Regions from separate parts of the Peribacillus sp. P4_C12 genome, predicted to be linked through region 3. Evidence: riboswitches for the same ligand, from Rfam matches in the RefSeq annotation. Region 3 holds a riboswitch; each other region holds the start of a gene.
What was found. A riboswitch is a leader RNA that binds a small molecule or an ion and turns the genes downstream of it on or off. The one in region 3 is predicted to bind lysine.

Region 1: another riboswitch for lysine. It lies ahead of AC1DUW_RS13920 (amino acid permease); the one in region 3 lies ahead of dapA (4-hydroxy-tetrahydrodipicolinate synthase).
Region 2: another riboswitch for lysine. It lies ahead of AC1DUW_RS11960 (aspartate kinase); the one in region 3 lies ahead of dapA (4-hydroxy-tetrahydrodipicolinate synthase).

Annotation. Positions count from the first base shown of each region.
Region 1 is NZ_JBFUIB010000096.1:12-3,297, reverse strand. It holds gene AC1DUW_RS13925 (LacI family DNA-binding transcriptional regulator) at 1-811, shown strand, start outside; lysine riboswitch at 1,090-1,269, shown strand; gene AC1DUW_RS13920 (amino acid permease) at 1,365-2,816, shown strand; partial or broken gene AC1DUW_RS13915 (helix-turn-helix domain-containing protein) at 2,999-3,286, shown strand, end outside.
Region 2 is NZ_JBFUIB010000067.1:5,171-8,456, reverse strand. It holds gene AC1DUW_RS11965 (YslB family protein) at 1-197, shown strand, start outside; gene AC1DUW_RS11960 (aspartate kinase) at 260-1,492, opposite strand; lysine riboswitch at 1,583-1,759, opposite strand; gene uvrC (excinuclease ABC subunit UvrC) at 1,821-3,286, opposite strand, start outside.
Region 3 is NZ_JBFUIB010000110.1:3,760-7,045, reverse strand. It holds gene dapA (4-hydroxy-tetrahydrodipicolinate synthase) at 440-1,336, opposite strand; lysine riboswitch at 1,472-1,650, opposite strand; partial or broken gene AC1DUW_RS14755 (pyridoxal-phosphate dependent enzyme) at 1,959-2,189, shown strand; gene AC1DUW_RS14750 (hypothetical protein) at 2,611-2,817, opposite strand; gene AC1DUW_RS14745 (ABC transporter substrate-binding protein) at 2,868-3,286, shown strand, end outside.

The DNA.
Region 1 (3,286 bases), on a different contig from region 3:
CATTCATCTTTCAAAAGGCAAAACGAATTTAATCGGCGTCATCATTCCCTTCACCAATCACCCCTATTACGGAGCAATCGTGCAAGGTATTACAAAACAAGCCAATGCTATCGGCTATCATATAGTCATCTTTCAAACACAATATGAAAGAGAAAAAGAAATTCAGGCATTGAATATGTTACAAATGAAGCAACTCGATGGCATTATCGTTTGTTCAAGAATTTCAGAAATGAAAGTCCTCTTGGACTATCATAAATATGGACCCATTATCTTATGTGAAGATACAGCCCAGGCTGAATTATCGTCCATAAGCATTGATCACTATGCCGCTTTTTCCTCTGCACTTGAATACGTGGTTGCTAAAGGATATAAGAAAATTGGATACAGTCTCGGGCGAAAAAAGAGCAGAAACAGCTCCCTTCGTACAAAGGCGTTTAACGATATTATGAATAAGTATCACCTTTTAAATAAAAAAGAATGGCTGTTTGAAGGCAGTTATCACATCAAAGATGGTGAAAAATTGTTCCAAGATTGGAATTCCATGATAGACAAACCAGAGGCTATCATCATTACTAATGATGACACTGCTGCCGGATTCATTCTTACTGCCAACAAATTCGGAATGAAAGTGCCAGAAGACGTGGCCATTCTAGGTTTTAATAATGATAGCCTCAGTGAGATGCTCGATATCACAACCGTTTCCTTACCGCTTGATTGGATTGGCAAAATGGCTGTTGATCTATTTGAAAATCCTGAAGTTATCAGACATGTAAAATTAGATTATACTCTTATGAAACGAAAAACTATTTGAATTATTATAATTATCCAAATAAACGATGTTTAAATGACAAACATTTAAACATAAAATTCAAGTGATACATTTAAAAACTAGGAAAAAATAACCTTGAAAAATAATCATTGCGCTATCTATAAGATTATTTTATAATTTTAGTATAGTAAAGTTTACTCAATGACCTGCTGACATAGAAATAATTGTTTGAACTTTATACTGAAATCGTATAGTTGACTAGAAGTTGACGTAACGATTTATATATTTAGTATAAGAAAATTGAATACTTCCTCATTTACCGATGAGTTAGAGGCTGCGGCTTATAAAAGTAGAACGGACGAGATTCAGGAAAATTGACGACTCCGTTTGAAAGGATAAGTTGCCGAAGTTTAGATATGGTCCTTGTATATCTAGGCTGGCGGTGTTACCGAATAGGAACACCACTGTCACGTTTTTTAACGTGGGGAGCTATCTTCGGAAGGATAAACGGGTTTATTATAAACAGCCGTCGATCTTTTTCGACTGCTGTTTTTTTATATATCGTTCCTTCCAATAAAAAGGAGTGTAACATCAATTGTCAAATTCACAAGCAACATCAAATCCCACTGAGTTGAAAAGGAGCCTGAAAGCACGTCACTTAATGATGATTTCATTAGGTGGAACGATTGGAACAGGTTTATTTTTAGCAAGTGGCGGTGCCATCCATACGGCTGGGCCTGGAGGTGCTTTGGCAGCATACGCAGCCATTGGCTTCATGGTTTATTACTTAATGACAAGTCTTGCAGAAATGGCAGCATTCATGCCAGTAGCCGGTTCGTTCCGTGTCTACGCATCCAAATTCGTCGACCCGTCTTTCGGCTTCGCGATTGGTTGGAACTATTGGTATAACTGGGCCATCACAATTGCAGCTGAACTGGCTGCCGTTGTCCTGATTATGAAGTTCTGGTTCCCGGACAGCTCGTCCATAATTTGGAGTGCCGTTGCGTTAATTATTATGTTTCTTTTTAACTATATGTCTGTTAAAGGATTTGGCGAAGCTGAATTCTGGTTTGCTTTAATCAAGATCGTGACCGTTATCATTTTCTTAATCACTGGATTTTTAATGATTTTCGGAATCCTTGGCGGAAATGACCCAATTGGTTTTTCTAATTTCACCATGGGAGAAGGTCCATTTAACGGAGGRTTCTTCACAATTCTAGGAGTATTCATGGCAGCAGGCTTCTCTTTCCAAGGAACAGAATTACTTGGAGTTACAGCCGGTGAAAGTGAGAATCCAGAGAAAAATATCCCTAAAGCGATCAAGTCCGTTTTTTGGCGGATCCTCTTATTCTATATCCTTTCGATTTTTGTAATCGGAATGATCATTCCGTTCACAGATGCACGTTTATTGAGCGAGGATGTTGCCGTCAGTCCATTTACGCTTGTATTTGAACGTGCAGGTCTTGCGTTTGCAGCATCGGTCATGAACGCAGTTATATTGTCATCTGTGCTCTCTGCTGGTAACTCCGGCATGTATGCTTCAACTCGTATGCTATGGGACCTGGCCCGTGACGGAAAAGCTCCGAAATTCCTTGGCAAGCTCGATAAAAGAGGGGTTCCAGTGAATGCTCTTATCGCGACTTCTTTAGTCGGTTGCCTCGCTTTCTTAGCTTCATTTTTCGGTGACGGTGTAGTTTATATTTGGTTATTAAATGCTTCAGGTATGGCTGGATTTGTCACATGGGTTGGAATTGCGATTGCTCACTATCGATTCCGCAAAGCCTATGTAGCTCAAGGTCTTGATTTGAATGCTTTACCATACCTTGCTAAAGGATTCCCAACTGGACCGATTTTTGCGCTCGTATTATGTATTTTCATTATCATTGGACAAGGCTACCAAGCTTTCAGCAGTAGCGGGATTGATTGGAATTCCATGTTTGTTTCTTACATTGGCCTGATCTTTTTCTTCGTCCTATGGTTCGGCTATAAAATTAAGTATAAAACTAAAATCGTTCCACTTGAGGAATGTGATTTTAAAGTAAAATAAGCGTTTTAAAGGACCTGATTTCTTCTTCAAGAGGAATCAGGTCCTTTTTTTATCATTTCCCGCCAGAAGACTCCCTCTTCAAGCCTGTGAAGGGCGAGATGAATGGCGGTTGGCATAGCCAAAGTAATCCTTTGACAAACATACGTTCGATGGTTAATAATAACTATAAGGGGGTGAAACCAATGGTCGTAAACAAAGCTTATAAATTTCGAATCTATCCAACTAAAGAACAACTAGTTCTAATCAATAAAACGATCGGCTGCTCCCGTTTTGTCTTTAACTTCTTTTTAGGCAAACAAAAGGAGAAAGATGCCTACTGGTATATTTGTGAAGAAATGAAGCAGAACGGCCAATTACCCTCTAATGAATGGAAAGGTTCTTTTCTGGATAAATACGCAACAATCAAAGAACTTCCAGCTTTAAAGAAAGAGTATTCTTTCCTGAAAGAAGTAGACAGTATTGCCTTACAG
Region 2 (3,286 bases), on a different contig from region 3:
AATTATCCTTAACAGGAGAAATAATCAGCCGTCGCCTAGATCTTTATCCTGACTGTCACTTCCAACTTGAAGCCGGTTTCCTTGCCGAGCAGTTTACACTGCAGAAAAAATTCTTAAGTGAATCGACAGAAGAAATCAAACGCCGCGCAAAAAAAGTGACATTTACCATTCAATGGGATCCTAGAGACCCAATCTAATGAGACCAAAAACAGACTTACCCTTTTTGTCGGAAGTCTGTTTTTCATTAGACTCCAAGCAATCAAACAAGCACTTTTGCATGCTGTCCTAATTTAAACGCTTCATGAAGTGCTTCGACTGCCTTCACCATTTCCTTTTCATTGACGACAGTTGAGACTTTAATTTCAGATGTGCTGACCATTTTCACTTGGATACCTGTGTTAGCCATCACTTCAAACATTTCGGCAGCCACTCCCGGATTAGATACCATTCCTGAACCGACGATAGACACTTTGGCCAATCCGCCCTCCGTTTCTATTCTATCGAATGCCAATTGGTCTTTATTGTTTTCTAGCACGTTTAAAACAGCTTCCGTATCTTCACTTTTTATGGAGAAAGAAAGGTTTGTTGTATCCTCTGTTGTCATACTTTGGATAATAATGTCAACGTTTATCCGGTTTTTTGCAAGTGTCATGAAAATTGTGGATAATGATCCTAGTGATCGAGGCAAACCATTCACTGTGACCCTTGTAATACTGTCTTCAAAAGCAATACCGCGTACAATTAAATTTTCTTCCATAGTTGCTTCCTCCTCAATGGTAGTTCCTGCTTCTTTCTCCATACTTGAACGGACTTCAAGCGGAATCTGGTGGTTTTTCGCATACTCAACAGCTCTTGGATGAAGGACACCCGCCCCTAGATTGGCAAGTTCTAGCATTTCATCGTAAGAAATAGATTGCAGTTTTCGAGCGTCTTTTATGTAACGTGGATCTGTTGTAAATACACCCGTTACATCGGTATAAATATCGCATCGGTCCGCATTTAATGCTGCAGCAATAGCCACTGCAGTCGTATCAGACCCGCCCCGCCCTAGTGTCGTGATTTCTCCATTTGCATCATTCCCTTGGAAACCTGCAACGACCACAATTTTCTTTGCCTGAAGCTGAGCTTGAATTCTCGAAGCATCAATGTTTAAAATCCGGGCATTCCCATGAACGGATTCTGTTTGCATGCCAGCCTGCCAACCGGTGAAAGAAATAGCTTCACGCCCCGCTTCAATTAAAGCCATTGTTAACAGGGAAATCGTGACCTGCTCTCCAGTCGTCAATAACATATCCATCTCTCTCTTGCTTGGATTTTTGGAAATATCTTGAGCCATGTAAACTAATTCATCTGTTGTTTTCCCCATAGCTGAAACAACGACGACTACCTCATTCCCATTCTCTGCTTCCTCGATTACTCGATTGGCAACATTTTTGATTTTCTCGACACTACCGACGGATGTCCCGCCAAATTTTTGAACGATTAATGCCATCCTAATGCACCCTCTTTATCTTTTTTAGGCAATAAAAAAAGCAATGAGAAATATCTCATTGCTGTGATCACGTATTTAATACAGTAAACACAGTGAGATAGCTCTCCAGGGTATACCCCCTGACAATCCGCCATTTATTAAATGTCAGACCAGAAAAACAAGGTATGAGTCTTGTCTTCCTTCGGCGTTATCCCCTTTCAAAACCTTTCATCGAAGCTCATACTTCTCCAGGTTTTTACTCTTGAATTCCGCACCTCTATCAGCACTTTTAAGTTGTCTAGTTGAAAATTCCTTCTTATCATAGCATAGAGAAATGTAGGTAGCAAGATTATTCTTGCAATTTTCTAACGATTCCTTCAGCTACTCCTTTTGGCATGCCTGCCTCTATAATTTGTTCTACCGATGCCTCTTTAATTTTTTTCAATGAACCAAAATGCCTTAACAATTGCTTTCTTCGTTTTTCTCCGACTCCAGGTATATCATCAAGCAGCGAGTGAACCGCATTTTTCCCGCGTAGCTGGCGATGAAACGTAATCGCAAACCGATGCACTTCGTCCTGAATTCTTTGCAACAAATAAAATTCCTGGCTACGCGAATCAAGCGGTACCAGTTCCAGTGGATTGCCAATCATCAATTGCGATGTTCTGTGCTTTTCATCCTTAATGAGACCAGAAAGCGGAATATCAAGACCCAGTTCATTTTCTAAAATATCTCGAACAGCCTCCACATGTCCCTTTCCACCATCAATAATGATTAAATCCGGAAGTGGCAGCCCTTCTTTTAAAACGCGTGAATATCTTCTGCGTACAACTTCACGCATCGATTCATAGTCATCAGGTCCCTGGACAGTTTTGATTTTATATTTGCGATACTCTCTTTTTTCCGGCTTCCCGTCGATAAACACAACTAAAGCGGATACCGGATCACTGCCCTGAATGTTCGAGTTATCAAAAGCCTCAATCCGATGCGGCGTATAGATACCTAATTGCACCCCAAGATTTTCCACCGCATTGATCGTTCTTTCTTCATCTCGTTCAATCAAAGAAAACTTTTCCTGAAGGGCTATGGCGGCATTTTTATTCGCCAATTTAAGCATATCCTTTTTCGATCCCCGTTTTGGATGAATCGTCTTCACACCAAGCAGCCCTTCAGCCATTTCCGCATCTACTGACTCTGGCAGCAAAATTTCCTTTGGTTTAAAGTGATTGGTAATCTCGTAAAACTGACCTAGGAATGTAAGAAGTTCCTGATCCGGTTCATCATACACTGGAAACAGGGAAACATCCCTTTCTATCAATTTCCCTTGTCGCACAAAAAATACCTGAACACACATCCAGCCTTTATCATAGGCATAGCCAAATACATCACGGTCGATAAAATCAGTCGTCATCATTTTTTGCTTCTCCATCGTGATATCGATGTGGGCAATTTTGTCACGGAACTCCTTTGCCCTTTCGAAATCAAGCTCTTCTGATGCCTCTAACATTTTTTCTGTCAGTTCTTTTTTTATCTCAGTATGGCCGCCGTTTAAAAATCGGTTGATATCATCCACCATTTTTTTATATACCTGTTCCTCTACATCATACACACATGGAGCCAGGCACTGCCCGAGGTGGTAATAGAGACAAACGCGATCCGGTAGGGTATTGCATTTTCTAAGAGGATAGATGCGGTCGAGTAATTTTTTCGTTTCATTGGCCGCAAAGGCATTCGGATACGGACCGAAATATTTACCTTTATCTTTTTTGACTTTTCTCGTAATGATTAGACGTGGATGCCGTTCAGCAGTCAACT
Region 3 (3,286 bases):
AAAGTGGATAAGATTATTGAGAATAAAAGTTTTTAGAGCTCATCTACTTTGTTTCTTTTTATATAACTGTTAGCGTAATAACCCCGTTCTTGTTGACAAAAAGGCTATTTTTTGAAGATACTTGTCTTTTTTATAAGAAAAGTTGATTAACAACTAAACAAGAGCCCTATTTCAATAAATTGGTGGAAGGGTTTGAAGGACAAAAAGAAATTGATGAGTTAAAGGTAGGTTATATAATCAATGTTAGTTCAGTTGACGCAATAATATCTTTAACTTTATAATCTCTAGCTACTTCTACTAGTTTTAATCCCTGAATCGTGCATCGTTTAGAAAGCAGTGCACTTCTTTCAGAGTTGCACTGCTTTTTAAAATTTGTCCAGTTTATTATGGTCTTTAATTAGAAAATCGGTATTAAAGACTCGCTTAATGAATCATTAGTTTATTTATTTAACAAAACTGCTTCTACGTTACTAGGTTGTAGAGCTATTTGTAGTGCTCTTTTTTCTTCATTGTTTAAAGGGACCAATGGTAAGCGGACACCTCCAACATTTAACCCCCGCATATTTAATGCTGATTTTACCGGTGATGGGCTTGGTGCAGCAAATAATGCTTTCATAATTGGAAGAAGGTTACGATGTATAGAAGCAGCACCACGGACATCACCATTCTTAAAGCTATTGATCATTTCTTGCATTTCATTACCAATTATGTGTGAAGAAACCGAAACAATGCCTGTTCCACCGATGGCTAAAACCGGTAATGTTAACCCATCATCTCCGCTGTACAATGTAAAATCACTAGTTGTTTTGCTAATGATTTGTGCCATGGCATCTAAGTCACCACTTGCTTCTTTTACTGCCACAATATTGTTAATTTTTGAGAGACTAACAATCGTCTCTACTGACATGTTTACAACACTTCGTCCGGGGATATTATAAAGCATTACCGGTAATGATGTTGATTGGGCAATAGCATTAAAGTGCTGAAATAATCCTTCTTGAGACGGCTTGTTATAGTATGGGGTAACGAGCATAATTCCGTCGACTCCTGCTGCTTCTGCTTGCCTTGTTAAGCTGATAGAGGCTCTCGTGTTATTTGAACCAGTTCCAGCTATGACTGGAACTCTTCCATCAACAACTTCTACAACAATTTTGAATAAATCTACTTTCTCTTCTGCTGTTAATGTAGGAGACTCTCCAGTGGTACCAGCTATAACTAATCCATCAGAACCATTAGCAATTAAATAATTTACTAAAGCTCTCGTAGCATTAAAATCAACCTCATTATTATGATTAAACGGGGTAACCATTGCGGTTAAAACTTGGCCAAAATTCATAACTTCACACCCTTTTATATAATTTTTTTAAAAATTCAGAGGTGGTTAGGGCCATTCAGGAGTAAACGCAAAAAAGCAACAACGAGGATTCGCTGCTGCAGTAGAAACAATATTTATAAAAAAAATCGTTTCGGCGCGTAAGATAGCCCTCCATATAGTTTCCTATATGACAGTCCTGTATTTATTCAATAGCAGAACCAGCTTCAAGAACATGAGATTCTTTCCGCTTCGGCAAATTCCCCTTTCCACAATAGTCATAGGATCTCATTCTCCTCAAAATGTGTACTAATGGTCTTTGCTCCTCTATCCTCACTTCAAAAAGTATGAAGTAAGAAAATATTTAATTGACTGTAATATAACAGGGAATCCTTTCTATTGCAAGGCCAATTTAGAAATATTTTTTTAAGAATACATGGATAATTGATGGAACTGGCAAAGGTATTGGGCTGGATTCATCTTTTTTAGTATTATGTAAACTCAACAGATTAATAGTTTTATAAAACAAACTGTTTGAAAAGTTCCACCCTTTTATAGTCAGTTTTGCCAATTGATATATCTTATAGAAYGAATTYGTATTTATCWTATGYATARCAAMAATAATGATCAAGGAGGGGAYGARAACATGACTAATACAAAACTAACAAAGGAAAGAAAAGATATGAAAATCCGTGACGTTTGGGAAGCAAGAAAACGAATCGCTTCGATTGTAAGTAGAACTCCATTGATTCAATCTACTATACTATCAGAAAAAATTGGACGTCCTGTTTTTTTAAAGCTTGAAAATGTTCATGAGGTTGGAGCATTTAAAGTAAGGGGAGCCGCCAATAAGATACTCAGTTTGAGTGAAGAAGAAATAAGCCCCTGAATAGCTTTCTGAAAAAATGAAAGCTAAACGCAAACTTAACTGAAAGTGAAAACATAACTTTTAAAAGTCAAAAATACTACTTTTTTTAAAAATTTGATGCTGAGAAACGCTCTACAAAGAAGTTAACTACCTTTAGACTTATAATTACCTTTTCGATTCAAAATAAAGACGGTCATAAATTCTAGCCTAAAGGCAAAGGTAGGGTAAACTCACTTTCTACTAGTGGAACAAGAAACACAAAAATGATATTTTACATTATACAAAAAACGCCTGCCCAATGGATAGACGCTTATGTTATATTCAACGAAAGACTGAATGCGTAACAAACCAGCCTTTGTATAGTTTCTGAACTTCACCTTGCATTTGATCTTGGGTTCCAAGTAAATAAATTTCTTGTTTTCATCTACTATTAAATCTTATACTGGCTATATAATTGTTTTCTGGCTGCAGGAGTGACAATCTCCTTTATACCTGCTGGCTTTATCCGGTTGTTTTCCTCAATCCCTAAAAGCAAACCGAATTCATCTTTTCGTAATCCCGTTATCACTGCATCAGTATATTGATAATTGATTACCTTAAGCCAGTTATGTAATCGTTTACCAATCTGGTATTTCATCTTAAGAGCGCTATAATAAAATGAAAGAATAAGGAGAATAGGAGATTTCAATGAAAAGTTTTTTTAGCTTGATTCTCATAGTGACTCTTATTTCATCGTTGGACTTGGTAGGTTGTAGCAATTCTAGTGGTTCTATAGCAACTACCAGAGCCATCGGGACAATTAAGTTTGCTGATCCGGGTTGGGATAGTATTAGGGTACACAACGAGATCGCAAGAACTATTATTGAAGAAGGTTATGGTTATAAAACAGAATTACTTCCAGGATCTGAAACAGCTTCACTTTTTGCGATAAGTACTGGTAGTATGGATGTTTTTATGGAGATTTGGACGGGAGGCTACCCAGAACAATATGGATCAGCAATTGAAAATGGTGATATTATAGAGACATCTGTTAATTTTGAAGATACACGACAAGGTCTTTATGTTCCAACTTATGTTATTGAAGGGGATCCAGATCGTGGTATTGA